Regions from separate parts of the Myceligenerans cantabricum genome, predicted to be linked through region 1. Evidence: predicted binding sites of a transcription regulator. Region 1 holds the regulator's gene; each other region holds the start of a gene.
What was found. Region 1 encodes LexA, which represses DNA repair genes until DNA is damaged. Its sites were predicted from a motif close to TCGAACANNTGTTCGA; they were not measured.

Region 1 (7,832 bases):
CCAGCAGGATGCGGGTCCCCTTGTCGACGCCGCCGGGGGAGAACACCCCGGCCGCGACGTCGAGCTCCACGTCCCGCCCTGCGATCGGGACCCGGACCGTGCGCAGGTCCGCGTCCGACGCCGGCCGCGCGCTGAAGTAGTGGTCGTTCGGTCCGACGTCGTCCTGGGGCACGGCACGATCCTAGGTCCGGATTTCCATGGAACCGGGACGAGAACCCGTGGGACCCTTGTTGTACCAGACGTCACCCACGCGAAAGGCGATACATGACCCACGTCCCGACCGAACCCGACGCCCCGGCCGCCGAGCCGGACGACCAGCGAGGCGCCCAGGCGATCGCGAACGACGTCGTGGCGCGGGTGCTCGCTCGGGCGGGGACCGCGCGCTCCGAGGGTGAGACCGTCCACACCGCCCACGACGGCGACCAGCTCGAGCTGGAGGAACGCAGCGCGCTGCGCCGCGTCGCGGGCCTGTCCACGGAGCTCGACGACGTCACCGAGGTCGAGTACCGGCAGATCCGCCTCGAGAAGGTGGTACTGGTCGGCCTGTTCTCCGGCGGCGAGGCCGCCGCACGCGAGGCGGAGGTCTCGCTGCGCGAGCTCGCCGCGCTCGCCGAGACCGCGGGCTCCGAGGTGCTCGACGGTCTGCTGCAACGCCGCCAGAACCCGGATCCCGGCACCTACCTCGGATCCGGCAAGGCGGCCGAGCTGGCCGACCTCGTCCTCGGCGTGGGCGCCGACACCGTCGTCGTCGACGGCGAGCTCGCGCCCTCCCAGCGCCGCGCGCTGGAGGACGTCATCAAGGTCAAGGTCGTCGACCGCACCGCGCTCATCCTCGACATCTTCGCCCAGCACGCCAAGTCCAAGGAGGGCAAGGCGCAGGTCGAGCTCGCCCAGCTCGAGTACCTCCTGCCGCGCCTGCGCGGCTGGGGCGACTCGATGTCCCGGCAGGCCGGTGGCCAGGTGGGCGGAGCCGGGGCCGGCATGGGCTCCCGCGGGCCCGGTGAGACCAAGATCGAGCTGGACCGCCGCCGCATCCGCGACCGCATGGCCAAGCTGCGGCGCGAGATCGCCGCCATGAAGCCCGCCCGCGAGACCAAGCGGCTCAACCGCAAGCGCCACGCCATCCCCGCCGTCGCCATCGCCGGCTACACCAACGCCGGCAAGTCGTCCCTGCTCAACGCGCTCACCGGCACCGGGGTGCTCGTCGAGAACGCGCTCTTCGCCACCCTCGACCCGACGGTGCGGCGCTCGCGGACCGAGGACGGCCGCGTGTACACGCTGGCCGACACGGTGGGCTTCGTGCGGCACCTGCCGCACCAGCTCGTCGAGGCGTTCCGTTCCACGCTGGAGGAGGTGGGCGACGCCGGCCTGCTGCTGCACGTCGTGGACGCCTCCCACCCGGACCCGGAGGGGCAGATCGCCGCGGTGCGCGAGGTGCTGTCGGAGATCCCCGGGATCGGCGACGTGCACGAGATCGTGGTGCTGAACAAGGCCGACGTCGCGGACCCCGAGGTGGTGGGGCGGATCCAGCGGCGCGAGCGGCACACGGCCGTGGTCAGCGCGCACTCCGGCGAGGGGATCGCCGAGCTGCGGGCGCGGATCGCGGCCGACCTGCCCCGCCCGGGAGTCCCCGTCGACGTCGTCGTGCCGTACTCGCGCGGGGACCTCGTGCACCGCGTGCACGAGCACGGCGACATCGACCACACCGAGCACGTGGCCGCGGGCACGCTGGTGCGCGGGCGCGTGGACGAGCAGCTGGCCGACGAGCTGCGGCGAGCGGCGGTCGCGGCGTCCTGACGGGGCGCCCGCCCTCTCGTCGATGTCAGTGGCGGCCCGTACGATCGATGCCGTGACCCTCCCCGCTGACGCACCCGCTACCAGTACCGACGTCCCCGAGATCGACGATCTTCTCGATCTCGCCGTCGGTGCGCTCGGCGGCGGGCGGCGCGAGGGCCAGCACCACATGGCCCGCGCGGTGACGGAGGCGATCGAGTCCGGCGAGCACCTGCTCGTGCAGGCCGGGACCGGCACGGGGAAGTCGCTCGGGTACCTGGTGCCGGCGGTGCGGCACGCGGTGGCGTCGGGGGAGCGCGTCGTGGTGTCCACGGCGACCCTGGCCCTGCAGCGCCAGGTGATCAGCCGCGACCTGCCGCTCGTCGCGGAGGCCGTGGCTCCGAGGCTGGCGCGGGCGCCGCGCGTCGCGCTGCTCAAGGGCTGGCACAACTACCTGTGCAAGCACAAGGTGTCGGGTGGCTATCCCGGTGACGAGCCGGCGCTGTTCGACCTGCCCGGCGCGGAGGACCACGCGGCCCCGGAGCCCCCGGGCCGGCGCGGCGGACCGGGCGCCGCGGGCCGTGGCGGCCGCGGGCGGGACGATCCGGCGTCGCTCGCCGACCAGGTCCGCCGCCTGCACGCCTGGGCGGGGGAGACGGACACCGGCGACCGGGACGACCTGGTCCCGGGCGTGCCGGACAAGGCGTGGCGCCAGGTGTCGGTGACGGCGCTGGAGTGCCTCGGCAGCAAGTGCCCGATGCTCGCCGAGTGCTTCCCGGACCAGGCCCGCGCGTCGGCCCGCGAGTCCGACGTCGTGGTGACGAACCACGCGATGCTCGGTATCGCGGCGGCCGGGAACTCGAACGTCCTGCCGGAGCACGACGTGGTGATCGTGGACGAGGCGCACGAGCTGGTGGACCGGGTCACGGCGTCGGCCACGGTGGAGCTCTCGGCGGCGTCCGTGGAGCATGCGGCGCGTCTCGCGCGGCGGCACGCGGGCGCCGGCACCACCGGCCTGGAGGACGCCGGCACCGCCCTCGGCACGCTGCTGGTCACCGCGCAGGGCAACAGGTTCCCGCAGGGCCTCGAGGGCGAGCTGCGCGACGCCGTCGCGGCGGTGCGCGACGCGGCGCGCGGCGTGCTCAGCGACCTCAGGCCGGAGAAGCAGGAGAAGGGCTCCGGCGGCGCGGCGGGGAAGGACGGCGACCCCGGGCTGAAGCTCGCGCAGGGCGCCGTGCTCCAGCTCTTCGAGGTGGCCGAGCGGATGGCCGCCGAGGACACGACCGCGGACGTGCTGTGGCTGACCCGCCCGGACTCCGGGTGGGGAGGGTTCAGCGAGTCGGTCTCCCGGCTGCACGCCGCTCCGCTGCAGGTCGACGGGCTGATCCGGACGCACCTGCTGGGCACGGCGACCGGGGTGCTCACGTCGGCGACGCTCGCTCTCGGGGGGACGTTCGACCCCATCGCGAGGACGTTCGGGCTGGACCGGCAGAGCGCCGCGGCGGCCGGTGACGGCGCCGCCGACGGCGAGCACGCCGCCTGGCAGGGGATCGACGTAGGCAGCCCGTTCGACTACGGGAAGCAGGGGATCTGCTACATCGCCCGCCACCTGCCCGCGCCCGGCCGCGAGCCGACCACCGACGCCCAGCTCGACGAGATCGCCGAGCTCGTCACCGCGGCCGGCGGCCGCACGCTCGGGCTGTTCTCGTCCCGCCGTGCGGCGACGGCGGCGGCCGAGGCGATGCGCGAGCGTCTCGACCTGCCGGTCCTGGCGCAGGGCGACGACCAGCTACCGACCCTGGTGCGGGAGTTCACGAAGGACCCGGCGGCATGCCTGTTCGGCACCCTGTCCCTGTGGCAGGGGGTGGACGTGCCCGGCCCGTCGTGCCAGCTGGTCCTCATCGACCGGATCCCCTTCCCGCGGCCGGACGACCCGGTGAAGGCCGCGCGCGCCCGGGCGATCGAGCAGGCCGGCGGGAACGGGTTCATGGCGGTGTCGGCGGCGCACGCCGCGCTGCTGCTCGCACAGGGCGCGGGCCGCCTGATCCGCAGCACGGGGGACCGCGGGGTGGTCGCCGTCCTGGACCCGCGCCTGGCGACCGCGCGCTACGCGTCGTTCCTGGTGCGCTCGATGCCGCCTTTCTGGCCGACGACCGACTCGGCACTGGTCCGCGGCGCGCTGGCCAGGCTCGATACCTAGCAGTCCTGCCGGTGGCAGGCCTGTGCCGGCCGGCGACCCCACGCACCGAGATCCCCGGGAGGAACCGTGACCGCAGCCGACGGCGTCACCGCCGCGCACCAGCCCGCCGCCAGGACCACGAAGCTGGCGGTCGTGGGTGCCGGGGCCGTCGGGGCGACGCTCGCCTACGCGGCGCTCGCCCGGGGCACCGCGCGCACCGTCGCGCTCCTGGACGTGAACCGGGCGAAGGTCGACGCCGAGGTCCTCGACCTCCGGCACGGCCAGATGTTCGTGCCGCAGGCGGAGGTCGTCGGGTCCGACGACGTGGCGGTGTGCGAGGGGGCCGACGTCGTCGTCGTGACGGCGGGGGCCAAGCAGAAGCCCGGCCAGACGCGCCTCGACCTGGCCGAGTCGACCGTGGGGCTCACGCGGAAGATCCTGCCCGGCATCGTCGACGTGGCGCCCGACGCGATCCTCATGATGATCACCAACCCGGTCGACGTCGTGACGTACGCGGCGCAGAAGTTCTCCGGGCTGCCACGCGAGCGGGTCTTCGGAAGCGGGACCGTGCTGGACACGTCGCGGCTGCGCGCGGCGATCGCCCGGGAGGCCGGCGTGGCGGTCGGCAACGTGCACGCGTACATCGCCGGGGAGCACGGCGACTCGGAGATCGTGCTGTGGAGCTCGGCGTCGATCGCCGGCGTGCCGCTCCTGGAGTGGCCGGGACTCGGCGGGCGCTCCGCGCTGGACGAGGCGGCCCGGGCGGGCATCGCGACGGAGGTCGTGCAGTCGGCCTACCGGATCATCGAGGGCAAGGGCGCCACGAACTACGCGATCGGGCTCGCCGCGACGAGGATCATCGAGGCCGTGCTCCAGGACGAGCGCCGGGTGCTGCCGGTGTCCTCGCTCCTGGACGACTACTACGGGATCAGCGACGTGTGCCTCTCGGTGCCCGCCCTCGTGGACCGGCGCGGTGCCACCGAGACCATCGAGGTGCCGCTGTCCGACGACGAGCTGCGCGACCTGCGCGCGTCGGCCGAGAAGGTGCGCGCGATCCAGCGCGGCTTCGGGCTGTGAGGCGCTGCCGGGTCAGCACGCCCGCGCCGACACGGCGGCGCGTCTGACCCGGCACCACGTCACAGGCTGCGCAGCACCGCGACGATGCGCCCGAGGATCCGCGCCTCGTCGCCCGGGATGGGTTCGTAGGCCGCGTTCTGCGGCATCAGCCAGACGTGGCCGCCGGTCTGCTTGAACGTCTTGACCGTGGCCTCACCGTCGATCATGGCCGCGACGATCTCGCCCTGCTCCGCGACGTTCTGCCGGCGGACGACCACCCAGTCCCCGTCGCAGATCGCGGCATCGACCATCGAGTCGCCCGCGACCTTGAGCAGGAAGAGCTCGCCGTCGCCGACCACCTGGCGCGGGAGCGCGAAGATGTCCTCGACGGCCTGCTCGGCCAGGATCGGGCCACCAGCGGCGATCCGGCCGACCAGCGGTACGTACGACGTCGCGGGCGTGGCCCCGGACTCCTCGGTCGACGAGCCCCAGTGCACCTCGCCCTGCGGCGGATTCTGGCGGGCGCCCGACGCCGGGTCGACGAGCTCCATCGCTCGCGGGCGGTTCGGGTCCCTGCGCAGGAAGCCCTTCCGCTCGAGGACCTGGAGCTGGTGCTTCACGCTCGACGGGCTCGCCAGGCCGACCGCATCACCGATCTCACGCATCGACGGCGGGTAGCCGCGAGCCGTGAAGGACTCACGGATGCACGTCAGCACCTTCCGCTGGCGGGGGGTCAGGCGCTCGGCGGCGTCGCCGAGGTCGATCGGTTCGTCGCCCCGGGCGATGGTGCCGACACTGCCCAGGCTTCCCGGCATCATGCCCGGCGTCCTCTCGCGTCCCGTCATGCTGTGGCCCTCCTCATCGATTGATGCTGCCAACTCTAGATCGGATCAGGGGGAATCTCAAACGGATGTTCGAGCGTGTCTCGACACGACGGGTGTTGCGTGCTACACAATGGTACGGGTGTTCGTCGTACAGGTGTGCGACAGGCGAGTGTTCGACAGACTATCTCGGGAGGCGGTCATGAGCACGACCACCACGACGGAGGTCCGCGGGCTCAGGAGGTCGTCGGTGCCGCGGGCGCGGTACGGCAGGCGTCATCTGCGAGTGGTGCCACCCCTCGACGCGGCGGGTGGCGCCCGCCCGGCGGCCGCGGGCGAGAGTGCCGCGCGGGAGGCCGGCGCGGACCACGCGGCCCCGGGAGGCGTCCCGGACGGCACGGGCCGCACGCTCGCAGCCCGCCTCGACCTCGAAGGGCTGCGGCTGACCGTCCGGGGCCGGATTGCCGTGGCCGTCGCGGCACTGGTCCTGGCGACCCCGGTGGTGTGGAGCGCGACGGCGGTCGCCAGCTCGCCCGAGCCGCCCACCGAGGTGCGGGCGCACGCCGTCGAGCCCGGGGAGACGCTCTGGGGGCTGGCCGTGTCCGTCGCGGAGCCCGGCCAGGACGTGCGTGACGTCGTGCGCGAGCTGCAGGACCTGAACCGCCTGGCGGGTGGTGGCCTGACGGTGGGGCAGACCCTCTACGTCCCGGCAGGGTGACTCCCGCCGGGTGAAGTCGGCGACGAAGTCGGCCGAGGGCGGACTCGTTATTGCTGGGGTCGTGTTGCATGGGTGTGGTTTGCCCGCATACGGTCAAGTCTCGGCCGGGAGAACCGGCCACTGACCGAGCCCGCAGGAGACCGCATGCACTGCCCGTTCTGTCGAAACAGCGACTCGCGCGTGGTGGACTCGCGGACGTCGGACGACGGGTCCTCGATCCGCCGTCGGCGGGAGTGCCCGGCGTGCCACAAGCGCTTCACCACCATCGAGACCGCGAGCCTGACGGTGGTCAAACGGTCCGGTGCGACGGAGCCGTTCGTCCGGGACAAGATCGCCACCGGTGTGCGCAAGGCCTGCCAGCCGCGCCCGGTGAGTGACGACGACCTCGCGCTCCTGGCGCAGCGCGTCGAGGAGGCGCTGCGCAGCACGGGCAGCGCGGAGATCGAGGCGAACGAGATCGGCAAGGCGATCCTGGGGCCGCTGCGCGAGCTCGACGTGGTCGCCTACCTCCGGTTCGCGAGCGTCTACCAGGACTTCTCGTCCCTGGAGGACTTCGAGGCGGCGATCACGGGCCTGCGCAAGGACGCCGAGGCCCGCGAGGGTGATCCCGGGGCGGCCGGCGACGGCGCCGCGCTGAGCGTCGACCCGGCGTGAGCCGGCCCGGTGCCGGTGGGCCGGGAGGGGCCGCCGTCGTGCGTGCATCGCCGGTTCGAACCGTGCAGTTCGCGTGCCGTGGGTGGAAAAGCACTGGCGCCCCGTGGCTGTCTGGGCGACTCTGGTCGAACGGACCCGGCCAGGGATCCTGAGACGACGAGGAGGTGGTCGGTGTGACGTCCGAGAACGACGACCGCAGCACGGCACCGAGCGAGGACGCGAAGGCCAAGTTCCGCGAGGCGCTGGAGCGCAAGAACAACGCGAGCCACCGCACGGCGGAGTCGGAGCGGAACACCGGAGCGGTGCACGGCTCGGAGACCACGGGCCCCGTGCAGAAGATGTTTCGCCGCAAGAGCGGCTGAGGCTGGTCGACCGAGGCCGCCGACCGGGTATCTGACCTGGTCGGCGGCCTTTGTCGCTCTCGTGGGGCACCTGATGGAAAGATAGGTGGCCCCAAGATGACACGGTTCATGACACGGTTGGAGCGCCCGCCAGCGCCCGTCAATGCCTGCCGATACACGAAGTCGGCAGCACCCCTGGCGCACCTCAGATACATGAACGCCGCGCATGAGAAGCCGCTCGACCGCACCCCGATGTGGACGCTCGACGAGCTGTGCACTGTCCTGCGTAC
Region 2 (7,832 bases), on a different contig from region 1:
CATCGACTCCCCGTCGTCCATGTGCTCGTCGTCGTCCATCGACTCCTCGTCCATCGACTCCTCGTCGGACATCTCGTCCTCGGACATCTCCTCGTCCGACATCTCCTCGTCGGACATCTCTTCGTCGGTCATCTGCTCGCCCGACGTCTCCTCGTCCGACATCTCCGTGCTCGTCGGGGACGCGTCGTCCCCGACAGGCTCGGAGTCGTTGCAGCCGGCCAGCAGAGTGGCGGCCGTGAGAGCGGACAGGGCGACGGCCGCGACGCGGCGGCTCCGGGTGATCTTCATGCCACTGACGTTATGGCCCGGAAGGCCCGGATGACCCTTACAGCCTGGTTATGCGGTTCTTACGCGGATCTCACGCAGCCGGGACGGCCCTCAGAAGGGCGGCGGGCCTGTTCCTGGTGGCGTGCCGGGTGTCGAGGCCTCGGCTGCCGGTGGGCCGGGCCGTCTGGCGAGCGTCATGCCGCGGGTGTGCGCGTAGCGGACGGTGGGGTCGACGACAGCGGGGTCGACGACGGTGGACGTGCCGGTGGGTGCGGTCCAGCGGGTGGCCCCGGTCCCGGGGTCACGAGTGACCTGCCAGCTCGCGTGGGTCTTCAGGTTGTGGTGCTTCCTGCACAACGGATGCAGGTTCGTCGCGCGCGTCTGTCCCGGCCGGCCGGGCCGGTGACGGTTGTCGTGGTCGAACGGGTCGATGTGGTCCAGGTCGAGGTTCGCGCTGCCACCGCTGGACGCGGGCCGGTCGCAGCCGGGGAACCGGCAGGACCGGTCACGGGTGGTGACCGCGGCGCGCAGGACCGCGCCCGGGCTGTAGGTGCGGGTGGAGTAGTCGGTCAGGACGCCGGTGGCCGGGTCGGTCAGCAGGCGCCGCCAGGTGCCGTCCGCGGCGACGCGTGCGGCGGCGTCGGCCGGGATCGGGCCGATGCCGTCCAGGATTCCGGGCACGTGCTCGTCGGGGTCCAGCAGCACGGTGGCCGGTACCGTCACGTGCACGGTCGAGGGGACCTCGATGACACGCAGGCGGGTACCGGTCGGCGCGGGCCGGGTCAGCGCCGGCCCGTGCGGGTCGTCCGGGACGGGGATCAGGTCGGTGTCCAGCACGGGCTCGACCAGCCGCGGCGGCTCGAGCAGGCTCACGTGCACGCCGGCGCCCCGCCCGACGGGGTCGACGGGGTCGACGTGGTCGTCGCTCTCGGCAGTGTCCTCGCAGGGCAGCACCAGGTCGCCGGTGACCAGGGCGGTGAACGCCGCGGCGCGCAGCGCGCCCAGGGGCCGGTTCTCCCCGGGGACGTCCTTCAGAGCCCTGGCCGCGGCCTGGACCGTGTTGAACGTACGAGCCGCCTCCACGACCGGCAGGTCCGCCACGATGCGGCCCGTGCCGGGGCCCGCCTGCTCGGCCCACACGCCGCACCGGTCGATGACGTCACCCCGACGTGCCCTCCTGCCGTGCAACCTGACAGCACGCGCGTTCAGCTGCTCGCTGACCCACCTCCACGTCCGCGTGCGCGCGGCCGGCAGCAGATCCTCGATCGCCTCGCCCCGCTCAGCAGGTGTCAGGCCGACCCCGGCACGCAGGAACGTGTCGGCCTTCTTCGCATCGACGCGGCCACCGGCCAGGTCCGCACCGAGCAGCGGATACCGGCCCAGCCCTTCGCCCCGCGCCGCGACCTGCCAGCCCTCACCCGCGGTCACGTGGAGCTCCGCAGAGACCTCCCCGGCCACCGAGTCCCGCTCCAGCACACCGTCCGTCCGCGCCATCAGCTCGCGCGCCACCCGCGCCTGGGCGGCCCGCGCCCACGAGACCACCCGCTCCCAGCCCGCCACCACCCGGCGCAGCTCACCGGCCTCCAGCTCCTCGAGACCAGAAGCATCACCATCCGTCGCGTCGATCCCCGCGGCCGGGAGCCCGGAGGGCGGCTCCACACCCGTCAGCCTCGCCAGCGAGCCGGCCAGCGCCGTCCCCGGCCCCAGGACCTGCACGTCCTCGCTCAGCCACTCCGCAGCAGGCACGACCCGGCCCGGCAGCCCGTCCGGACCGACGTCCCGCGCCGCGAACCCCGCGGCGAACACCGGATCGTTCATCGGATCGGTCGCCAAGATCGCCGCCAGCTCGGCCTCGGAGTGGTCCGGGACGGGCACCGGCAGCCCGCGCTCGTCCACCAGCTCGGCGTCCTCGCCGCACAGCCCTGTCTCGCCGAACATCGCGTCGCGCATCGATACCACCCCCTCTCCTGGCGAGGCCGACGGCCCGCCGGCTACGACTCGCTCATACGTTCGATCCTACGAACGCCAGGCAGATAACGCGACCCGAAACTAGCATCTGTGGATAACCTTGATGACCGGCGCCCCGCGTCCGAGCCGCACCGCACGGCGGCGCCCGGCCGGACGCCGCCGACGGCCCGCAGCACCCTGTAGGCGTGGCCGGTGCCCGCGACGCCGCAGCCTCCGCCCGGACTCCGCCGCACCGTAGCCGCCCCCACCGACACACACCCCCGCCCCACCCACGACACGCCCGGCGACCCGACCCCGCCCGCGCGCCACCACACCGCGCCAGGACGCCGCGCCACCGTCCCTCCCACCACCCTCCTCGACCCCCTTCACCAGCACCGCGACCGGTTCCCCCGATATCCTCCTCCGTGCGATCGACCGAGGGAGCTCGATGCCGGACCCCGCCCCCAAGCCCACCCCGCACGAGCGGCAGGACCGATCTCGCCGCAGGCACTACGACGCGTTCTTCTCCTACAGCCGCAGCGCCGAGGGCGACTTCGTCCCCCGGGTGCAGGCCATGCTGCGCGGCTTCGGCAAGGGCGCCGCGGGCCCGTCCGACAACCGCGACCTGCGGCTCTTCGTGGACCGCTCCGGCCTGGCCGCGCACCCCCACCTGTGGCTGGAGATCAAGAACTGCCTCGAGGCCTCCGACCGCCTCATCGTGTTCGCCTCCCCCGGCGCCGCCGCGTCCGAGTGGGTCGACAAGGAGGTCCGCTGGTGGCTGGCCGAACGCAGCATCCACACCGTCTACATCGCCCTGACCAGCGGTGAGATCGTCTTCGACCACGACGCCGGCCGGATCGACGCCGACGCCACCGACGCCCTGCCCCCCGCCCTCATCGAGCACCTCGATCGCGAGCCCCGCTGGGTCGACCTGCGCGGCCCTCGCCGCGAGCCCGCGCGCCGCAACCACCCAGAGCTGCCCAACGCCCTCGCCGAGCTCGCGGCGCCGCTGCGCAACGCCGCCAAGGAGGACGTGCTCAGCGCCCACATCACCGCGCAGCGCCTCGTCAACCGGCGCGCCCGCGCGCTGACCTCGGCGCTGTCCGTGCTGCTGGCGATCTCGGTGGTCAACGGCGTCCTGGCGAGCTACTCCGCCGAGCGGGAGGCCGCGGCGTCGTACAAGAGCGACGCCTACCTGCTCGCCGCCGCCTCGCACGCGCACCGCGCCGACGACCCCGACTTCGCCAAGTACCTCGCCGCCGAGGCCTACCACCGGGAACCCGGGACCCCGACGCGGCACGCCTTCCTCACCGCCGCCCTCGACACCCCGCACGACGACCAGCACCTCATGCGCACCGTCGACACCCCCGGGGTGACCGCGCTCGCGGCCACCGGGACGGGCGTCGTCGGCCGGACCGCGACCGGCGGCCTCCTGCGCTGGAACCCGCAGGACGGCGACCCGGAGGCCCTGCCCGGCGCGGGCTCGAGCCTCCCCGCACCCGACCTGCCCGACGGGACCACCGCCGTCGTCGGCAGCGACGACGGCCGCGTGGTCGCCGCGGTGGACGCCGCGGGCGTCGTCCTCGGCCGCTTCTCCGACGACACCGGACCCCTCGCCGACGACGGCGACCTGGCGCGCCTCTACCGTCCGGTGCTCCTGGCCCAGAACGGCGCGCCCGAACGCCTGGACGCGACGGCCGTCACGCTCTCCCCGGCCGGCGACGTGCTGTTCGTCGGCTACGAGACGCGGGGCACCTGCTCCGGGGGTGACCGCGACCAGGTGCTGCGCGTCGCGCTGAGCGGCCCGGACGGGGACCTCGACCTGGAGACGGTCGCCGACCGGGTGCACGGCTTCTTCGACAGCCCGGCCTCCCGGTGCGCCTTCGGCTCGGACCCGGCCGCCCCGGTCCTGGCGGCCACCGTGGACATCCCGGTCACCGCGCTGTCGGTGGACGAGACGAACCGCGTGATCGTCGCCGACCCGCGCACCGGCGAGTCCCGGACGCTGGACGCCGACACCCTCGCACCGCCGTCGGACGGCCTGCCGCAGCGGGCCGCGGCCGGGACCGTCCCCGCGCCGTCGCTGACCACGTGGGCCGGCCTGACCGGCCGGGGCACCGCCACGCAGGTGGAGCTCCAGCACCCCCTGAGCGGGACGGGCGGCGCCACGCCGGACACCATGCCCTGCCCCGTGCCCCACGAGTGGCGGAACCCCGAGGTCGCGGGGGTGGACGAGGACGCCACGCGCGCGCTCGTCCGCACCGGCGACGGGCTGGTCGCCTGCACGGCCCCCCGCGACATGCTCTGGCCGCAGACCCGCACCTGGCACCTGACCGGCGCCCGGCGCCACGCGCTGGCCGTGCTCGCGCCCGACGACCGCGTGGTCGCCGCCGACGGCGAGCAGCTCTCGCTGTGGCGCACCACGCAGGAGAGCAGCGACCTGGACTTCCCGCCGGGCGCCGCCGAGGATCCGGCCGCCGCGCCGGTCGTGGCCTCCCGCTCACGCGACCGCCTGCCGGAGCACGCGGCGACGACGGCGCTGTCCTGGCCCGACGGCACCGTCCAGGTCCACGAGAAGGGCCCCCTCGAGATCCCCGGCGCGGACGGCGAGCGCCTGCTCCCGGTGTGGCTCACGCCGCCGTCCACGCAGGACGGCGCCGCGCAGCCCGACACCGGGGACCTGCTGCTCCTGGCGCCGGACGGCCGCGCCTGGATCACCGGGACCGACGGGCTGCGTCCGGGGGTGCGCGGGACGCTCGGCCCGCCCGCGCAGCCGCTGGACCTGCGCGACCTGCTGCGCAGCGCCCACGCGGCGTTCACCACGCTGGAGGTGGACGGCTGCCTCCCACGCCGGCTCGACGACGCCGACTGGGTCTGCCCGGTGCTGGTGGGCGCCTACCGGACGGCGGAGCACCTGGTGCTCGTGGACTCCACGGGCGGCGTCTACCTCATGGACCCCGGCCTGAGCGGGACACCCCGCTACGTGCCCGACGAGCTCGGGATCGGCGAGCCGATCGCCCCGCCGTGGGACGAGCCGGGCCGGGTCTCGGTGGACGACGACGGCCACTGGCTGGCCGTCGCCCCGCGCGGGCGGGCGCTGCGCGTGCTCGACCTCACGAGCCCGAGCCCCGGCTGGGACGTGCGGGGCGGCGCCATGGCACAGGTGCACCTCGTCCCGGCACTGTGGGACGACGAGGACAGGCGGCCCCGGCTGGTCGCCCTCGCGCAGGACGGTTCCGTCCGTGCGGGAGTCGTCGCCGAGAAGGCCCCGCTCCTGCCCCTGCTGTCCCCGGGCACCCACGGCGAGGTCCTGACGGTCCTGGCCGAGCCGGGGCTCGTCGTGCGGAACGAAGGCACCCGGCTGGCACTGTTCGACATCCGGACCGGCGGCCGCGTCGGGACGGTCGGGACCAGCCTGCGGGCGCGGGGCGACGAGCCGGACCCCGGCACGGTGCACGCGGCCCATGGACGGCTCCTGCTGGTGCAGGACCACGGGGTGACGATCAGCCAGGCCCTCGACAAGGACGAGGCGACGATGCTGGCGGAAGCCTGCGTGCAGGCGGCCCCGGCGATCACCTCGCAGGACCTGGCACGCGAGGGCGTGCGCCACACGCCACCGCGCTGCCGCATCGCCTACGACGACGACCTGGTCACCTTCTCGAACCCCAACCTGCTCGCCCCCGCGTTCTTCCTCCCGGGCCCGCAGCTCCCACCCCTGCGGGACGTACCCTAGCCCCGGGCGCGCATGCCGCCCTCGACCGAGCGGGCGGTGACGCCCGCCGCGCGGAGCGTGCCCGCGACGCGGGCGGAGCGGGCACCCGACGCGCACAGCACGTGCACCGTGCCGCCGCTCGCCCATCCGGCGACGTCGGACACGACCCGGCCGGCGTCCTGGCCGGCGAAGGCCCCCGACGGGACCACCCGGGCCCCCGGGAACGGGTCGGCCGCCGCCTCCCAGGTCTCCCGCACGTCGAGCACGAGGACACCGGCGTCGCGCTCGCGCGCCGCGGCCAGGTCCGCCACCGAGACCCCGGCCGGGCCGGCACCGCCGGCACCGTCGCCGACCCCGCAGAACACCGCGTACGGGTCGGCCGCACCCCCCGGGGCGCCCAGGAGTGCCGTGACCGGCGCACGGTCCGGGTCGGGCCGGACCGTGAGGGTGCGCCAGGTGACGTCGAGCGCGTCATGCACGAGGAGGCGTCCGAGCAGCGTCCGGCCGGCCCCCGTGATCAGCTTGATCGCCTCGGTCGCCATGAGCGTGCCGATCGTGCCGCAGACGGCGCCCAGGACGCCGGCGGTCGCGCAGTCCGGCGAGGCGCCGGGCGGCGGCGGGACCGGGAACACGTCGCGGTAGGTGATCCCCTCGGGCGCGCCGGTGCCGCCGGCTGCGTCGCCGGCTGCGCGCGGCGCCGCCCAGAACGTCGAGACCTGCCCCGTGAACCGGTGCAGCGCGCCCCACACGCACGGCAGGCCCAGGACCTCCGCGGCGTCCGAGACCAGGTAGCGCGTGGCGAACGCGTCCGAGCCGTCCAGGACCAGGTCGTACCCGGCCAGCACGTCCAGCGCGTTGTCCCGCGTGAGGCGCTCCCGGTGCTCGACGACGCGGACGTGCGGGTTGGTCCCGGCCAGCGTCTCGCGGGCCGACGCCGTCTTCGGCCGCCCCAGGTCCTCCTGCCCGTGGATCACCTGCCGCTGCAGGTTGGAGGCCTCCACGGCGTCGTCGTCGACGACGCCGAGCGTGCCCACGCCCGCCGCGGCGAGGTACAGCAGCGCGGGGCTCCCGAGCCCGCCCGCGCCCACCACGAGCACCCGGGCGGCGCGGATCCGCCGCTGCCCGTCCGTGCCGATCCCGGGCAGCGAGAGATGCCGCGCGTACCGCGCGAGCTCGGCGCGCCCGAGCTCCTGCCCGGTGTCCACGACCGGCGCGAGCCCGTCCTGCCGCCGGGTGCGCGACGGCGCTCCCGCGACGGTCACAGGGCGAGGTCCAGGTTGTCCCGGGCGCCGGAGGCAGGGTGGTCGCCGACCGCCACCCGGCCCTCGGCCGGCGAGGACGCCAGCGCGCGCTCCCGCCGGGGCATGCGGCCCGCGCGGGCGGCGTCGTACCCGGCCTCGACCGCGAGGCGCATCGCGCGCGCCATGCGCTCCGGGTCCGCCGCGCGGGTCACGGCCGTGGCGAGCAGGACGCCGTCGCACCCGAGCTCCATCGCCAGCGCCGCGTCCGACGCCGTCCCGATCCCCGCGTCGAGGATCACCGGCACGGGCGCCTCGGCGGCGATCGCCTCGATGTTGCGCGGGTTCGCGATCCCGAGCCCGGAGCCGATCGGCGACCCGAGCGGCATCACGGCCGCGCAGCCGGCGTCGGCCAGGCGGCGGGCGGTGACCGGGTCGTCGTTGGTGTAGGGCAGGACGGTGAAACCGTCCTCGACCAGGATCCGCGCGGCCTCGACGGTCCCGATCGGGTCGGGCAGGAGGGTGACGTCGTCGGCGACGACCTCGAGCTTGACCCAGTCCGTGCCGCACGCCTCGCGCGCGAGCCGCGCGGTCAGCACCGCCTCCCGGACGGTGAAGCAGCCGGCGGTGTTGGGCAGGGCACGGATGCCCAGGCGGTCCAGCATGCC
Region 3 (7,832 bases), on a different contig from region 1:
CGGTGGTCATGAGGACGGCAGGACCGCGGTCGGCGATCTTGCGCAGGAGGGTGCGTACTTCGCTGGTCCCGGCGCTGTCGAGCCCGCGGGTCGGGTCGTCGGCGATGAGCAGGTCGGGGCCGGGCAGCAGTCCCGCGGCGAGCGCGAGCCGACGGCGCGCACCCGGTGAGTACGAGCCGACGGCGTCCCGGGCGACGTTCGCGAGACCGGCCTGCTTGAGCACGAAGTCAACCTGGGCCTTGTTCGTGGTGGCCGGGTGCATCAGGAGGTTGCGACGTCCGCTCAGCCGGTCGAGGAACCCTGGTTCGCCGACCACCGCACCGACCCGTCCGGACAGCTCGCGTCCGACGTCGGGCACCGCGACGCCCAGCAGCTTCGCCGCGCCCCCGTCGGCGTGGGCCAGGCCGAGCAGGAGCCGCAGGACGGTGGACTTCCCGGCCTTGGCCGGTCCGAGCAGGACGTGCAGGCCCCGCGCGGGCACCTTCAGATCGAGACCGTCGACGGCGGCCGACCGGCCACGGACACCGGTGTACGTCTTCCGCAGACCGAGCGTCTCGACGGCGGCAGCCCGTGGCTTGTCGGCGGCGTTCACCCGGACAGGGTAGGGCATACCCGATACGCCCGAGTTGCGGGGGCGCCAGTGCGACCGCGCGGCGAGCGACGTGACAGCGGGCGACCTGACGGCGACAGCGGCGCGAGCATCGTCCCTACCAGAACCCCGCCCCGAGGATCGATGTCTCCGGCGGATCCACACCGAGCCGGTCGCGGAGCACGGTGAGGTCGTAGGTGCGCTCCATGGCGAGATGGCTCAGCGCGTAGCGGGACAGGCGCGGCTCCGTGCCCGTCAGCGCTGCGAGCCGCTCGGCGGCCCGCGCGGCGCGGAGCGACGCCCGCTCCGGCACGGGCACCACCCGCACTTGCCTGCCCCGCGCGAGCATCAGCAGCTCGAGGACCTGACGCAGCACCACCGGCGCGGCGTCCGCGACGTTGGCGACGAGCGGCTGCCCGGCGGCGACCTCGGGCGCGAGGTCTGCCGTCAGCGCCGCGTGCACGGATGCCGCGAGCGTGTCGACGTGCGTGAGGTGGTGCAGTGTCGTGCCCCCGCCGGGCAGGGGCAGCCAGCGCTGTCCGACCAGCGAGGCCTCGAGCCGCGGCAGCAGGGTCGTGTCCCCCGGCCCGTACACGGCGTGCGGGCGCAGCACGACGACGGGCCCCCGGTCCGGTGCGGCGGCGTCGAGGGCGAGCAGGCGCTCGGCCGCGGCCTTCGTGGCCCCGTAGGCGTTCAGGTAGCGGAACGGCAGGACGCCCGGCTCCGCCGTCGGCCCCTCGTCCTCGCGGGCGCGCAGGCTCGGCGTCGTCGGGTCGTACACGCTGCCCGAGGAGATCTGCACGAACCGTGCCTTGCCGAACGTCGCGCGGACCGCGCGCGTCCCCTCGACGTTCACCACCCAGGCCGCGGCCTGGGACCCGCCGTCCCCGACCGCCGCCGCACAGTGCACGACGGCGTCCGCGTCGCCCGGGTGGGCCCGCCCTTCGAGAGGCCCGTGGCGCAGGTCCCAGTGCAGGTGCCGGACGCCGTCGGGCAGGTCTGCGGGCACGCGGCGCGAGCACGCGAGCACCTCGTGCCCCCGCGCGGCCAGGTCACGCACGACGGCACCCCCGACGAACCCCGACGCTCCGGTCACCACCACCCGCATGCGCTGCTCCCCGTTCTCCGGCCGCGGACCTGCCAAGGCGCACCGTACCGTTCCAAGATGTCCGGCTTCGTCACAGGGCCCGCCTCTGTGCCAGCACCAGCGCGTTACGGTCGCAGGGCGTCCTCGTACCGAACGGCGTCCTACGACGGGGCCCGCTTCGCCCCGGGAATCTGTCGGTCACGAGCCCGCCGCCTCCTCAGGAGCCGGCTCCTGCACCGGCTCGCCCCCCACGTGTCGTCTTCCGCAGGAGCGGCGCCGCCGCGGCGGCGAGGGCACCCCGATCCGGCTTCCGCGACCGCCCCGCGAGCGGCACGTGCGACGCCTCGACGACCAGGTCGGGCAGCGCGCCGTGATCGACCACCCCGGCGAGGCGCGGCTCCGTCGCGCGGACGAGCGTGGTGCTCTCCGCGAGCTCGACGGTGCCCGACGACGGTGACCGGTGACCCTCCCCCGTCCGCGCGGCGTCTCCGGAGTCCCGATCCGCGACGAGGACGAGGGCGAGCCGTTCGTCGCCGTCGTCTCTCGGGATGCCGACCATCAGTGCCTCACCCACGCCGGGCAAGGCCCGGATGAGTGGTTCGAACAGGCCGGGGTAGATGTTCACCGTGCCCCGGATGATCATGTCGCGGGTGCGCCCGACCAGGACGAGGCGCCCGTCGGCGTCAGCCCTGGCCAGGTCGCCGGTGCGGTGCTCGGTGGCGGATGGGCGGCCCGCGTCGAGGTCGCTGAGGTAGCCGGCCATGAGTGACGGGCCCGAGAGCACCAGCTCGCCGACACCGTCGTCGTCCGGGGCGTCGATGCGCGCCGTGACGCCGTCGAGCGGGAAGCCGACGAGGTCACCGGCCGGCCGAGCGTCGGCGTCGGCGTCGGCGTCCACCGCGGGCACGACACGTCCCGCGGCGACCTTGACGTCCCCGTCGACCATGGCCGCGGGCAGCATCTCGGTCGCCCCGTACACGCAGATCCACCGAGTTCCGGGCAGTACTCGGGTGGCACGCTCCATCAGGGCGGGAGTGACGGGCGCGGCGCCGACCGCCATCACTCGCGGGCCCGCCCCAGGGTCGGTCCCGGACCCGCGACGCGCCGATCCCTCCGATCCCTCCGAACCGTCCGGTCCGCCGGAGCTTCCTGGGCGCCGCTGGTCCTTCTCGATCTCGTCCAGGAGGGCGGTGACGTCGGCAGGCACCGCGAACGACGAGTCCGCACCCGCGATCCCTCGCCTGAACGCGGCCGGGTCGGCGGCGGGCGTGCGGGCAGGGATCTCCCACACAGCACCCGCCAGGAGCGCGGGCAGCCCGAGGAAAAGCTGGTCGGTGTGGGCGAGCTGCCGCGCCTGCAGGTCTCCTACCTGGGAGAACAGGCGGAGCATGCCGGCGAGCGAGGCAGTGGTGTGTACGACGGCCTTCGGGTCCGCGGTCGTGCCCGACGTGAAGACGACCAGAGCCTCAGCGCCATCGCGACCACCTCGCCGCCCGCCCGCCGGTCCCTCCTTCACGGAAGCCGCTCCCGTCGAGGCGCTGTCCCCACCGAGCCCGCCGCCCGGACTCCCGGCACGCTCGACCACGCCTGCCTCCCGGCCACCGGCGAGAGCGCTGATCCGGCGGGCGGCGGGTGGAACGCCCGGGAGCCACCGTCCCGCGTACAGGTGCCGCACCGGAAGGCGACCGTAGTTCGGCAGGAGCAGTCCACGGCTTCGAGCCACACGAGCCAGCGGCCCCGACGACGCCGCGTACAGCAACGCCTCGGTCGCCGCCCAGCGAGGAGCCGCGGCGGCCAGGCGCGCCCCGAAGAGCTCCGGGGTCGAGCCCGGGTCGACGAACACGATCGAGCCACCCGCGTGGATCACCGCGAGGCAGAGGACGACGCCTTCCGGGCGCGGCCGGATGCTGAACAGCACGCGGTCGCCGGGCCGCAGCCCGGCGGCTCGTAGCCCGGCGGCAGTGTGCTCGACACGCTTCGCCAACGCCGCGAACGTGACCTCCTCGCGCACACGGGACCCGCGCCCTGCACCACGAGCACCCGGGAACCGGTCGCCGAACCAGCGCAGCGCGACGCCACGCGGGTCGATCGTCCCGTCAGCGACCGACGTCAGAAGGCCGTCGACGAACGTGTGCCCTGGGTCCATGGGAGCCGAACGTAGCCGAGCCCGGTGGATGTGCGACAGCCGGCCGCTCACGTCCATGCACCCCCTTGTCCTGTGCTGTGCCTCCGGCCGGCTCGGTGAGCCTGGCTACGAGTCCAGCGTCTGCTCGGTGATCGGTCCTGCGGCACGATCATCTCGCATTCTTGCGCTCCAGGCGGGTTATCCACAGATTCGATACAGCCATGGCGATAGGCATTCTGCATGCATAGGATCGAACACGTCAGCGATCGAGGTCGGCTCGGTCGGACCAGCTCAGGAGAGGTGTTGTCTGATGGGTGGTGCGATGTTCGACGACGGCGCCGGGCATGCCCGGCCCTGCGGCGTCGTGCCCGCCGGGTGGGACGGCGGTGGCTTCGACGACGTGGAGGTGGTGGACGAGCTCGGTCTGCCGGTACTGCCTCCGGAGCACACCGAGGAGGAGCTGGCTGCGATCCTGGCGACGAACCCGTACGGCGTCGGGACCGTGGGCGCCGCTGAGGCCGTGGGTGTCGCGCGTCGGCCGGGTGGTGCGGTGGGTGCGGTCGTCGACCTGCCGCGGCTGCTGCTGGAGGACGCGGCGCGGTTGGCCGGGGGCGCGTCGCTGGCGGGTGCCTTGAGGGACCTGACCGGGTTCGGTCGCCCGGACGAGGTGGGTGTGGTGGACGCTCACGCGGTGGATGGACCGCAGGCCCTTGACCTGCTGGGCGAGGACGAGCTGCGGCGGGTGGTCGCGGGGTGGGAGCGGTTGGTGTCCTGGGCGCGGGCAGGCCAGGCGCGGGCGGGGGCCGAGCTGATGGCGCGTACCGATGGTCCGCTGTGCCGGGACTCGGTAGCGGGTGAGATCGCCGGGGAGCTGGGGGTGACGACGTCCGAGGGGTGGCAGGTCGCGGTGCGAGGTGAGGGTTTGAGCCTGTACCCGGACCTGGCCGGTGCGTTGGCTGCGGGGCGGGTCGATGTACGTAAGGCGGACACGTTCCTGCGCGCCGGTGCACGGCTGAGCGTGGCCGAACGAGGTGCGGCGATCAGCGACCTGCTCCCCCACGCCCCCGCCCGTACGTGGCGGTGGGTCAGTGAGCAGATGAACGCGCGTGCTGCCACGCTGCACGGCAGGAAGGCGCGGCAGCGGGACGTGGTGGAGCGGTGCAACGTGTGGGCCGAGCAGGCAGGGCCCGCGCAGGGCAGGATCGTGGCGGACCTACCGGTCCTGGACACGGCCAAGACGTTCAACGCCGTCCAGGCCGCCGCCAAGGCCCTGAAGAACGTCCCCGGCGAGAGCCGCCCCCTGGGTGCCCTCCGAGCCGCGGCCTTCACCGCGCTGGTCACCGGCGACCTCGTCCTACCCGGCACCGATGACGACAACGAGGACGACGGCGACGGTGTCGGTGTCGGTGTCGGTGTCGGCGCTGGAAGCTCGGTCGAGCCGCCGCGCCTGGTCGAGCCCGTCCTGGACACCGACCTGATCCCGATCCCCGACGCCCCGTCGGGGACGGCACTGACCGGCCCCGCACCCGTCCTTTCACCCGGGAACAACACCTGCAGTGCCAGCGACGACGGCAGCAGCAGCGGGCGCGATGTGCCGGATGCTGTCGCAGCGGCCGCGGGTGTGCGGGTGCGGGTCATCGAGGTGCCCGCGACCGTGCACGTGACCGTGCCCGCCTCGGTGCTCCTGGACCCGGACGACATGACTCCGGGCGTCCTGGAAGGCATCGGCCCCATCCCGGCCGACCACGCCGCACACATCGCCGCCGACGCCACCTGGCGGCGCCTGCTGACCGACCCGGCCACCGGCATCCTCACCGACTACTCCACCCGCACCTACACCCCCGCAGCCACCCTGCGCGCCGCCGTGGCCACCCGGGACCAGACCTGCCGATTCCCCGGCTGCCACCGCCCCACCCACACCGGAAACCGAGCCACGGTCGACCTGGACCACATCGACCCCTACGACAAGGACCACCACTACCGCCCCGACGAACCCGGCCAGACCCGCGCAGACAACCTGCACGCCCTGTGCCGCAGACATCACAACCTCAAGACCCACGCCCACTGGAAAGTCACCCGAGACCCCCGCACCGGAGCCACCCGCTGGACCGCGCCCACCGGCAGCACCACCACCGTCGCACCCACCATCGTCGACCCCACCGTCCGCTACGGCCTCACCCACGGCCTGACACTCGCCCGGCCATCGAGCCCTGCCGACCACCACTCCCGCTCTGCAACCGGACCGCCACCCTTCTGACCGGCCGAGGCTCATCGGCCGGAGGACAGCGCAACCCGCCGTACAGAGCAGAAGCGAGCACGTGCACGTCACTACGGCGTCGAGGCGTGCGCGACCTCGCCTGCTACAGCGTCCGCGCAAACGTGAGCTCAAGCCGCCGATAGGCCGGCACGAGCACACCACGCGCGGGCCACCGCCTCCCTACCGTCAGCCCGCCGCCCACCACCGGCCCGTCACCCGTCGCCGCCTCACGACCCACCTCGACGAGCGGCGTCAGCGCATCCAGTACCGCCTCCACCTGCGCCATCGCCAGCGGCATCCCGAGGCAGAAGTGCGGGCCCGCGCCGAACCACAGGTGCCGTACGGCCGGCTCGACGGCGCGGTCCGGGTCGAAGCCGCCCGCCGCGCGGCAGCAGTTCACGGTGGCGATCACGACACGGTCTCCGGCCCGGACCCGCTCTCCGCCGACGACGGCGTCCGCCCGCACCGAGCGCAGCATCGCCGGGGTCGGCACGGTCACGCGCAACGCCTCCTCGACGACACGGCGGCGCAGTTCGCCGTCGCCCCGGAGCAGCCTCCCCAGCCACCCCGTGTCGTGTGCGATCGCCAGCAGGCGTGGCACGAGCGACTGGATCGTCTCCGTCCCGGTCAGCACGAACGCCCCGACCGCGCCCATCGCCTCACGCTCCGACAGCCCGAGCCCGCGCATCCGCCCGGGCACCGTCGACTCGTCGCCCGCGCGGTACGCGTCACGCGCGGGCGCGGTCAGCTCCTCCAGCACGCGTCGCGCGTGCGCCGCCTGCGAGGTCGTGAGCCCACGACGGTGGAGCCGCACCATGCCCGTCACCGCCCGGGCCGCCGCCATCGATCTCCCCACCGCGGCGTCCGTGGGCGGCAGCCCCACGAGACCGCAGATCACGACGCCGGCCTGCGCGGTGACGGCTTCGGCCAGGTCCACGGTCTCCCCGCGCGCCAGCCGTGCCGCCAGCTCCCGCAGCACTCCGCCTTGCTCGTCCCCGACCACGCCAGGCTCGCTCCCCGCCTCGCCCGCACCGCCATCACCCCCCACCCCGACAAGCTCCCGCACCGCCCGCGGCGCGAAGATCGGCCCGAGCGCCCGCCGCAGCGCCGCGTGCTCCGCGCCCTCCATGTTCAGCAGCACGGATGGCCCGAGGACCGGCGTCCACAGGTCCGACGGCGAGCCCGGCCCCACCTTCGAGAACCGCTCCACGTCGAGCAGCACCCCGCGCGCGACCGCGGCGTCGTTCACCACCACCCCGACCCGCGGAACCCGCACCACCGCCCGGCGCCGCAACGCCCGCAGCACCGGGTACGCGACCGGGTGCGCGGCCCGCTGGACGCGCTCCTCCCAGGCGGCCTCGCCAGGAACGGCTCCCGGGCGTACGGACGTCCGCCGTGACGTCACCGGATGTCCACCACGTCGGGCCGGTACCGGTGGTCCGCGTACCAGGCGAGCGTCCGCACCACGCCCCAGGCGTGCACGCGCCGCGTCGAGGCCCGTACCCACACGTCCCGATGCTCCCCGTAGGCGCCGGTCAGCCGCCGCACCGCGTTGACCAGTGCGCGGTCCTCGTGCAGGTCCTCGATCCTGGTCCGCGGGAAGCCGCCCGCCCGCTCGTACAGGTCGGCGGTGATCGCCATGTTGCAGCCGGGCGCCATGACGTACGGCCCGAGGTACCCGTCGTCCCGGTTCCCGGGCCGCAACTTGCCGAACGTGCTCGCCAGCCACACCACGCCGGCCAGCGCCGACTGCTGGAGCCGCGACACCTTCCGG
Region 4 (7,832 bases), on a different contig from region 1:
GAGCCGGTCCGCGGACAGGCCCGACGCCTTGTGGCCGTTGCGGAAGAACGGGATCCGCTCGAGCAGCTCCATCACGGGGTGCGTGAACCAGATCACGACGAGGACGTCGATCACGGTGGTCAGCCCCAGCGTGAACGCGAAGCCGCGCACGCCGCCGACGGTCATGAAGTACAGGATGATCGCCGAGAGCAGGTTGACGGACTTCGCGGCGTAGATCGTGCGACGCGCACGGATCCACCCGCGCTGCACGGCCAGGCGCAGGGAGCGCCCGTCACGCAGCTCGTCCCTGACACGTTCGAAGTACACGATGAACGAGTCCGCCGTGAAGCCGATGGCGACGATCAGACCCGCGACGCCGGGCAGCGACAGGCGGTAGTCCATGCCCCACGACAGGAGCGCGATCGTCACGTACGTCATACCACCGGCGACGACGAGCGAGGCGATGGTCAGCAGGCCGAGCGCGCGGTACTGGAACAGCGAGTAGACGACCACGAGGATCAGGCCGATGAGGCCGGCGAAGAGCCCGCGCTGCAGCTGCTCGGTACCGAGCGTCGCGGAGATCTGGTTCTGCGACTGCACGTCGAAGGTGAGCGGCAGCGAACCGAAGCTCAGCTGGTTGGCCAGCGTCGCGGCCGAGTCTCGGGTGAACGTGCCGGAGATCTCTGCCTGACCGTTCGAGATGATGACGCCCGAGCTGAGCGAAGGAGCCGAGACGACCAGTCCGTCGAGCGTGATCGCGAACTGGTTCTGCGGGGACTGGAGGGCCTGCAGGCGCTCCGTGGTCTCGCGGAACTCCGCGGTGCCCTGGTCGTTGAACGTCAGGTTCACGACCCAGTCGCCCGTCTGCGTGCCGTTCGGGCCGACACCCAGGCCCGAGCTGGCGCCGCTCAGCTCCGTCCCTTCGACCTCGACCGGACCGAGGATGTACTTGGCGACACCCGTCTGGTCGCAGGTGACCAGCGGCAGGTCCGGGTCGCCGCTGCTGCCGCCCTCGAGGTTCTTCGGGTCCGTGCAGTCGAGCTGATCGGCCAGCTCCTGCACGGACGGCGTGATCTGGGCGAGGTCGCTCGCGTCGGTCGGGTCGATGTCCGCGTACTCCGCCGCGATCTTCTTCTGCAGCGCCTCGTCGGAACCCGACGCGGCGTCCGCGTCGGCGTTCTCGCCGTCCGCGTTGTTCTCGCCGTCCGCGTTCTCGGAGCCGGCATCGTCGCCGGACTCCTGCTCCGCGGCGGCGCTGGGATCGGGGGTCGCACGCGGGTCCGCCACGGTCAGCACCGGGCGGAACTTCATCTGCGCGGCCTTGGAGATCAGCGCGATCGTCTCGTCGTCCACCTCGCCGGGGATCTCGACGATGATCTGCCGGTCGCCCTGGACCGCGATGTCCGCCTCGGTGACACCGTTCGCGTCCACGCGCTGGCGGATCACGCCGACGGCCTCTTCCATGGCTTCCGGCGTGATGTCCGAGCCGTCGCTGGTGACGGCCTGGAGCACGATCTGGGTGCCACCCTGCAGGTCGAGGGCAAGGCCCGGGGCGAAGCTCGCCCCACCGGGATTGTCGCTGGAGCGCGCATCGAGCTGTGATCCGGCCACGAGCGCTGCGAAAGGCAGCAGCAACGTGAAGATCGTCATCAGGACGATCGTCCGGACCGGCCGCGAGCGCCGGTTGTCAGTCGCCAACTTGTCGTCTCTTCTCGGGTTGCGCGCCGCTCAGGCGGCGCGGGTTCGGCGCCGCTGCTGACTCACGCCCGCAGCGGCGCGGCCGTCACTTGCCGTCGGTGTCGTCGTCCTTGCGGCCCTGCTGGTCGCGGTACTCGCGCTGGGCGGAGTCGAGACCGGAGATGTCGTCCGGGACGTCGATCACGTCGGGGGCGATGGTACTGCCAGAACCTTCGGGCTCGGTGATCTCGGACTCGTCCGTGTCGTCCGGATCCTCGGCGACCGGCGTCGCGAACTGGGCCGGGACCTCCTTGACGGCCGGCATGACCCAGTCGGTCACGTGGCCGTCCGACGACTCGATGCGCACGATCTGCCGGTCGCTGTCGACGGCGACGACGACCCCGATCATCCCGGACTGGGTCATGACCTCGACGCCGGGCTGCAGGCTCTCGCGGAACTGGGCGGCGGCGCGCTGCTGCTTCCGGCTGCGGCTGGTCGTGAAGAAGAGCATCGCTCCGAGCGCGACGATGAGGATCAGGAATAAGGGGTCCACGATGGTCCAGTCAGTTCGGGGGCACGGTGTACCGCAACAGTCTAGGCGCCGAAGAGCGTGTCCGTCGTCGTCCCTGTGGACGACGTCGCACCGCCCGGCTGCGCCGGGGCTCCCGAGGGCTGCGGCGGGGTGAGGCCGAGGTGCTCCCAGGCCGACGGGGTGGCGACCCGGCCGCGGGGCGTGCGGGCGATGAGGCCCTCGCGCACCAGGTAGGGCTCCGCGACCGTCTCGACGGTGTCGGACTCCTCTCCCACGGTCGCCGCGAGCGTGGTGAGCCCGACGGGGCCGCCGCCGAACCGGGTGCACAGCGCCGTGAGCACCGAACGGTCCAGGCGGTCCAGGCCGATGGCGTCCACCTGGTACACCTGCAGGGCCGCCCGGGCGGCGTGCAGGTCGAGCGTGCCGTCGCCGCGCACCTGCGCCCAGTCCCGCACGCGGCGCAGCAGGCGGTTCGCGACGCGGGGCGTGCCGCGCGAGCGCCCGGCGATCTCGGCGGCGGCGTCGTACGCGACGCCGACCCCGAGCAGGCCCGAGGAGCGCAGGAGCACCTGCTCGAGCTCGTCCGGGGAGTAGAAGTCCATGTGGCCGGTGAACCCGAACCGGTCCCGCAGGGGCGCGGGCAGCAGCCCGGACCGCGTCGTCGCGCCGACGACCGTGAACGGCGGCAGCGCGAGCGGGATGGCCGAGGCGCCCGGGCCCTTGCCCACCACGATGTCCACGCGGAAGTCCTCCATCGCCGAGTACAGCAGCTCCTCGGCGGGCCGGGCGAGGCGGTGGATCTCGTCGATGAACAGCACCTCACCCTCCTCCAGGGAGGAGAGCACGGCCGCCAGGTCCCCGGCGTGCTGGATCGCCGGACCGGAGGTGATCCGCAGGTTCGAACCGATCTCGGCCGCGATGATCATGGCCAGGGTGGTCTTGCCCAGCCCGGGCGGCCCGGACAGCAGCACGTGGTCGGGCACGTTCCCCCGCGCCACGGCGGCGCGCAGCATGAGCGAGAGCTGTTCGCGCACCACGGGCTGTCCCACGAACTCCTCGAGCCGTCGGGGCCGCAGCGCCGCCTCGGCTGCCCGCTCGACGTCGTCGGCCATCATGCCGACGAGGCGCGTCTCGCCGTCTCCCGCGGTGTCCGGGACCGCCTCACCCACGGCTGCCCCCGAGCACGCGCAGCGCCGCGCGCAGCGTGGTGGCGACGTCCGCCGGGTCGACGACGTCGGCCCCCGCCTCCGCGAGCACCTTCGCCACGGCGTCCTCCGCCGCCTTGGCGGGCCAGCCCAGCCCGGTCAGCGCCTCCACGACCTGCCCGGTCCCTGCCCCGGCAGCGTCCGGCCCTGGCCCCGGGCCGGCGGCGGACGGTGCGCCCGCGATCGACGCGGACGGCGGGCCGAGCCGGTCGCCCAGCTCCAGGAGGATGCGCTGGGCACCCTTCCTGCCGATCCCGGGGACTCTCGTGAGCGCGGCGGTGTCCTCCGCGGCGACGGCGCGGCGCAGCACCTCGGGCGGGTGCACGGCGAGCATCGCGAGGGCCAGGCGCGGGCCGACGCCGCTGACGGTCTGCACGATCTCGAACACGTCGCGCTCGTCGGCGTCGGCGAAGCCGTACAGGGTCATGGAGTCCTCGCGCACCACCATGCTGGTGGCGACCCGCGTCTCCTCCCCCGCCCGCAGGCCGGCGAGCGTGCCGGGCGTGGCGTGCACCAGGTAGCCGACGCCGCCGACGTCGAGCACGGCGCGGTCCAGGGTCACGTGCTGGACGACCCCCGTCAGCGATGCGATCACGCCCTGCTCCTTCCGCGGTGGCTCGGTGATCGAGCGGGCCGGGCACGACCCGTCGAACGTCCGTGCGATCTTAGCGCGAGGTACCGGCACGAGCCTCGCATCAGCCGCTGCGGCGTGCCGCCTTCTCCGCGGCCGCCCAGGCGCGCTGCGCCGGGGTCAGCTCGTGCCGCTCCCCGCCCTGCAGAGCACCGGCGGGGCGCCACAGGTGACAGACGGCGAGCGCGAGCGCGTCCGCGGCGTCGGCGGGCCTCGGCGGTTCGTCGAGCCGCAGGATGCTGGTGACCATCTTCGTGACCTGCGCCTTGCCGGCGCGGCCGGAGCCGGTCACGGCGGCCTTGACCTCGCTCGGCGTGTGCAGGGCGACGGGCACGCCGCGGCGTGCGGCGGCGAGCATCGCCAGGCCGGCGACCTGGGCCGTGCCCATGACGGAGGACACGTTGTGCTGGGCGAAGACGCGTTCGACGGCGACGACGTCGGGCACGTGCTCCTCGAGCCACACGTCGAGCCCCTCGGCGATCCGCAGGAGCCGCAGGTCGACCGGCTGACCGGGTTCGGACCGGATCACGCCGACGCCGGCCATCGCGGCGCGCCGCCCGGGGAGGGAGTCGACGACACCGATGCCGCACCTGGTCAGGCCGGGATCCACTCCGAGTACGCGCACTCCCTCACGATCTCACGAACGTCCCGGGGCGCCGGGCACGCGCGCCGCACGGACGTGCCGCACCAACGTGCCGCGGCCCGCCGCGGGGCACCCGGGTGCGGGGCCGTGCGGCGGGCTCGGGCGGCCGTCACTCCTGCGCGTCGAGCGCCTCCATGACGTCGTCGCTCGCGTCGAAGTTGGCGTAGACGTTCTGCACGTCGTCGCTGTCCTCGAGGGCGTCGATGAGCCGGGTGATCTTCCGCGCACCCTCCACCTCGACCTCGACCTGCATCGACGGGTGCCACACCACGTCGGCGGAGTCGTAGTCGATACCGGCCTCCTGGATGGCCGAGCGCACCGGCACGAGGTCCGTCGCCTCGGACATGACCTCGATGACCTCGCCCAGGTCCGTGACCTCCTCGGCGCCCGCCTCCAGCGCGGCCTCCATGACCTCGTCCTCGCCCACGCCGTCGGACTTGGGCACGACGATGAGCCCCTTGCGCGAGAACAGGTAGGAGACCGAGCCCGGGTCGGCGAGCGAGCCGCCGTTGCGGTTGAAGGCGGTGCGGACCTCGGCCGCGGCGCGGTTCTTGTTGTCGGTGAGGCACTCGACCAGGACGGCGATCCCGTCGTTGCCGTACCCCTCGTACAGGATCGTCTGGTAGTCGACGGCGTCGGCGCCCTCGCCGGAGCCGCGCTTGACCGCGCGATCGATGTTGTCGTTCGGGACCGAGGTCTTCTTCGCCTTCTGGATGGCGTCGAAGAGCGTCGGGTTCCCGGCGGGGTCACCACCGCCGGTGCGTGCCGCGACCTCGATGTTCTTGATGAGCTTCGCGAAGAGCTTGCCACGCTTGGCGTCGATCGCCGCCTTCTTGTGCTTGGTCGTGGCCCACTTGGAGTGACCTGACATGTACCTGTTAACTCCTTCGCGAATCTTCGATGATGCGGGCGAACAGGCCGTGCACGCGCGCGTCCCCCGTGATCTCCGGGTGGAAGGCGGTGGCGAGCAGCGGGCCCTGCCGTGCTGCGACGATCTTACCGGCGGCCGCCACCTCGCGGCCCGCCGTGTCGGTGGCGGGGATCCGGGCGAGCACCTCGACGCCGGCACCGGCCTCCTCGATCCACGGCGCGCGGATGAACGCGGTCCGCACGGGGCCACCGCCCTCACCGTCCGAGACCCCCGCCAGCTCCAGGTCGGTCTCGAACGAGTCGACCTGCCGCCCGAACGCGTTGCGCCGTACGACGACGTCCATGCCGCCGAGCGTCTGCTGGTCCGCAGTCCCACCGATGATGCGGTCCGCGAGCAGGATCATGCCCGCGCACGACCCGTACACGGGCAGCCCTTCCTTGATCAGGGCGCGCAGCGGCTCGGCGAGACCGAAGAGGTGCAGCAGCTTGTCGATCGTGGTGGACTCCCCGCCCGGGACGACCAGCCCGTCCACCGCCTCGAGCTCGGTGGTACGACGGACGGGGACGGCACGGGCTCCCACGGTCTCGAGCGCCGCGGCGTGCTCGCGGACGTCGCCCTGCAGGGCGAGGACTCCGACGGTCAGGGTGCGTGTCACGGGAGTCGATCCTATGACGCCTCCGCCGCCCCGCCCTCCTCGATGTCCACCAGCACGTCCAGGGTCCGGGCGAGCGTGCCGCGCAGCCCGCGCTCCCGCGCGACCATCTCGACGCTCTCGTCGCGCAGGGCGAACGCCTCCCGCACCGCCGCGGTGGCCGCCTCGGCACGGCCCAGGCGCCGCAGCACGGTCGCGAGGTTCGTCAGCGCGACGGCGAGGCTGTCCTGGTGGTGCGGCCGCTTCGAGCGCGCCAGGTCCCGCAGCATGCTCACCGCCTCGGTGGCCGGGGCGACGGCGTCGAGCGGCATCCCCACCTCCGTCAGCCGCACGCCCAGACGGGAGAGCGACCGGGCCAGGTCCTCCTCGTAGCGGCCGGGCACACGGCTCGCGAGCTCCCGCCGCAGGCCGACCGCCTCCTCCTCCAGCGGCAGCGCCTCGGCGAACCGGCCGAGCCGCGCGTACGTGACCGCCAGGTTGGAGCAGGAGGTCGCGAGCATGTCGCGGTACCGCTGCGGGGTCTCGTCGGCCAACTCGCGGCGGATCCGCACGGACTCCTCCTCGAGCCCGGCCGCCTCGGCGGCCCGGCCCTGCTCCGACAGCAGGGAACCGAGCCCCGCCAGCGACCACGCGACCAGCCACCGCATCCCGACCGGGTCCTGGCGGGCGAACCGGCGACGGATCGCTAGCGCCTCGCGCGCGGCGGCGACGGCCTCGGCCGGGCGGTCGAGCTGCGCGGCCGCGTCGCTGAGGTTGGACAGCGCGAACGCCAGGTACTGCTCGTGCTCACCAGGACGCCGCAGCGTGAGCCGCCGCCGGATCTCCACCGACTCGCGCAGCCCGTCGATCACCTCGGTCGCCCGTCCGAGCTCGACCTGCCCCACCGTGTTCGCCAGCACGAGCGCGAGCATCGCCTCGTGCGCGGCAGGGTCCCGCAGCACCAGCCGGCGCAGCGTCGCCACCGACGCCGTGTGGCACACCTCCACCTGCTCGGGGCGGCCCAGGAAGTCGTACGCGACCGCCATCCCGTTCAGGGCGCCGGCGAGCACAGGGTCCGTCCACACCCGCTCCTCGGCGGGCGCGGCCCGGCACGCGGCTGCGACCTGCTCGGAGATCTGGAGCGACTCGGTGTACCGCCCCTTGCCGAACATCACCGCCGCGACGACGGTGCGGGCCCCGAGCAGCGGCGCACGATAGCGGTCCGGGTCGCGCCGGGCCAGCTCGCTCCACGCGTCGACGGCGACCGCGGGCGACGGGGGCACGTCGTCGTACCGTTCCGGCGCGCCCAGCGCCCGCGCCAGCGTCGCGATCGCGTCCGCCTGCTCCGGCGTCGCCGTCCCGTCTGCCCCGTACGGGCCGACGAGGGCGGTCAGCCGCTCCGCGAGCCCCACTGCCACGTCCCGCGGCAGCGGCCGGCGGCCGAACAGGCGCAGGACCTGGGCCAGCACCGCCGCGTCGTCGGGCAGGGCGTGGGCGACGCGTTCGAGCAGCACCGTCGCGAGGCGGCCGGCCTCGGGCACTCCCGGGTCGTCGACGTCGAGCCGGAGCGCGAAGAGCGCGACCCGGAACGCCTGCCGGGCGTCCAAGCCCGCGGTGCACGCCCGGACCTGGGCGGGGTCCGCGGCGAGCGTCCGCGCGACGT

Region 2: the regulator LexA is predicted to act here: its motif matches at 2,266-2,281, upstream of ACYU96_RS09580 (HNH endonuclease signature motif containing protein).
Region 3: the regulator LexA is predicted to act here: its motif matches at 4,052-4,067, upstream of ACYU96_RS00065 (HNH endonuclease signature motif containing protein).
Region 4: the regulator LexA is predicted to act here: its motif matches at 4,041-4,056, upstream of ruvA (Holliday junction branch migration protein RuvA).

What each region holds. Positions count from the first base shown of each region.
Region 1 covers NZ_BAAHAJ010000008.1:236,272-244,103, forward strand. Annotated here, with positions in the region: gene ACYU96_RS08280 (class I SAM-dependent methyltransferase) at 1-172, opposite strand, end outside; gene hflX (GTPase HflX) at 265-1,797, shown strand; gene ACYU96_RS08290 (ATP-dependent DNA helicase) at 1,820-3,973, shown strand; gene ACYU96_RS08295 (L-lactate dehydrogenase) at 4,040-5,029, shown strand; gene lexA (transcriptional repressor LexA) at 5,089-5,853, opposite strand; gene ACYU96_RS08305 (LysM peptidoglycan-binding domain-containing protein) at 6,032-6,547, shown strand; gene nrdR (transcriptional regulator NrdR) at 6,692-7,201, shown strand; gene ACYU96_RS08315 (DUF5302 domain-containing protein) at 7,375-7,563, shown strand; gene ACYU96_RS08320 (helix-turn-helix domain-containing protein) at 7,756-7,832, shown strand, end outside.
Region 2 covers NZ_BAAHAJ010000009.1:90,657-98,488, reverse strand. Annotated here, with positions in the region: gene ACYU96_RS09585 (hypothetical protein) at 1-288, opposite strand, end outside; gene ACYU96_RS09580 (HNH endonuclease signature motif containing protein) at 379-2,226, opposite strand; gene ACYU96_RS09575 (hypothetical protein) at 2,663-5,947, shown strand; gene ACYU96_RS09570 (ThiF family adenylyltransferase) at 5,944-7,188, opposite strand; gene ACYU96_RS09565 (thiazole synthase) at 7,185-7,832, opposite strand, start outside.
Region 3 covers NZ_BAAHAJ010000001.1:10,988-18,819, reverse strand. Annotated here, with positions in the region: gene ACYU96_RS00080 (ABC transporter ATP-binding protein) at 1-592, opposite strand, end outside; gene ACYU96_RS00075 (NAD-dependent epimerase/dehydratase family protein) at 708-1,733, opposite strand; gene ACYU96_RS00070 (class I adenylate-forming enzyme family protein) at 1,894-3,822, opposite strand; gene ACYU96_RS00065 (HNH endonuclease signature motif containing protein) at 4,112-6,058, shown strand; gene ACYU96_RS00060 (cytochrome P450) at 6,162-7,463, opposite strand; gene ACYU96_RS00055 (glycosyltransferase) at 7,460-7,832, opposite strand, start outside.
Region 4 covers NZ_BAAHAJ010000009.1:713,636-721,467, forward strand. Annotated here, with positions in the region: gene secD (protein translocase subunit SecD) at 1-1,629, opposite strand, end outside; gene yajC (preprotein translocase subunit YajC) at 1,763-2,209, opposite strand; gene ruvB (Holliday junction branch migration DNA helicase RuvB) at 2,251-3,303, opposite strand; gene ruvA (Holliday junction branch migration protein RuvA) at 3,350-3,988, opposite strand; gene ruvC (crossover junction endodeoxyribonuclease RuvC) at 4,089-4,649, opposite strand; gene ACYU96_RS12380 (YebC/PmpR family DNA-binding transcriptional regulator) at 4,777-5,538, opposite strand; gene pdxT (pyridoxal 5'-phosphate synthase glutaminase subunit PdxT) at 5,546-6,193, opposite strand; gene ACYU96_RS12390 (tetratricopeptide repeat protein) at 6,205-7,832, opposite strand, start outside.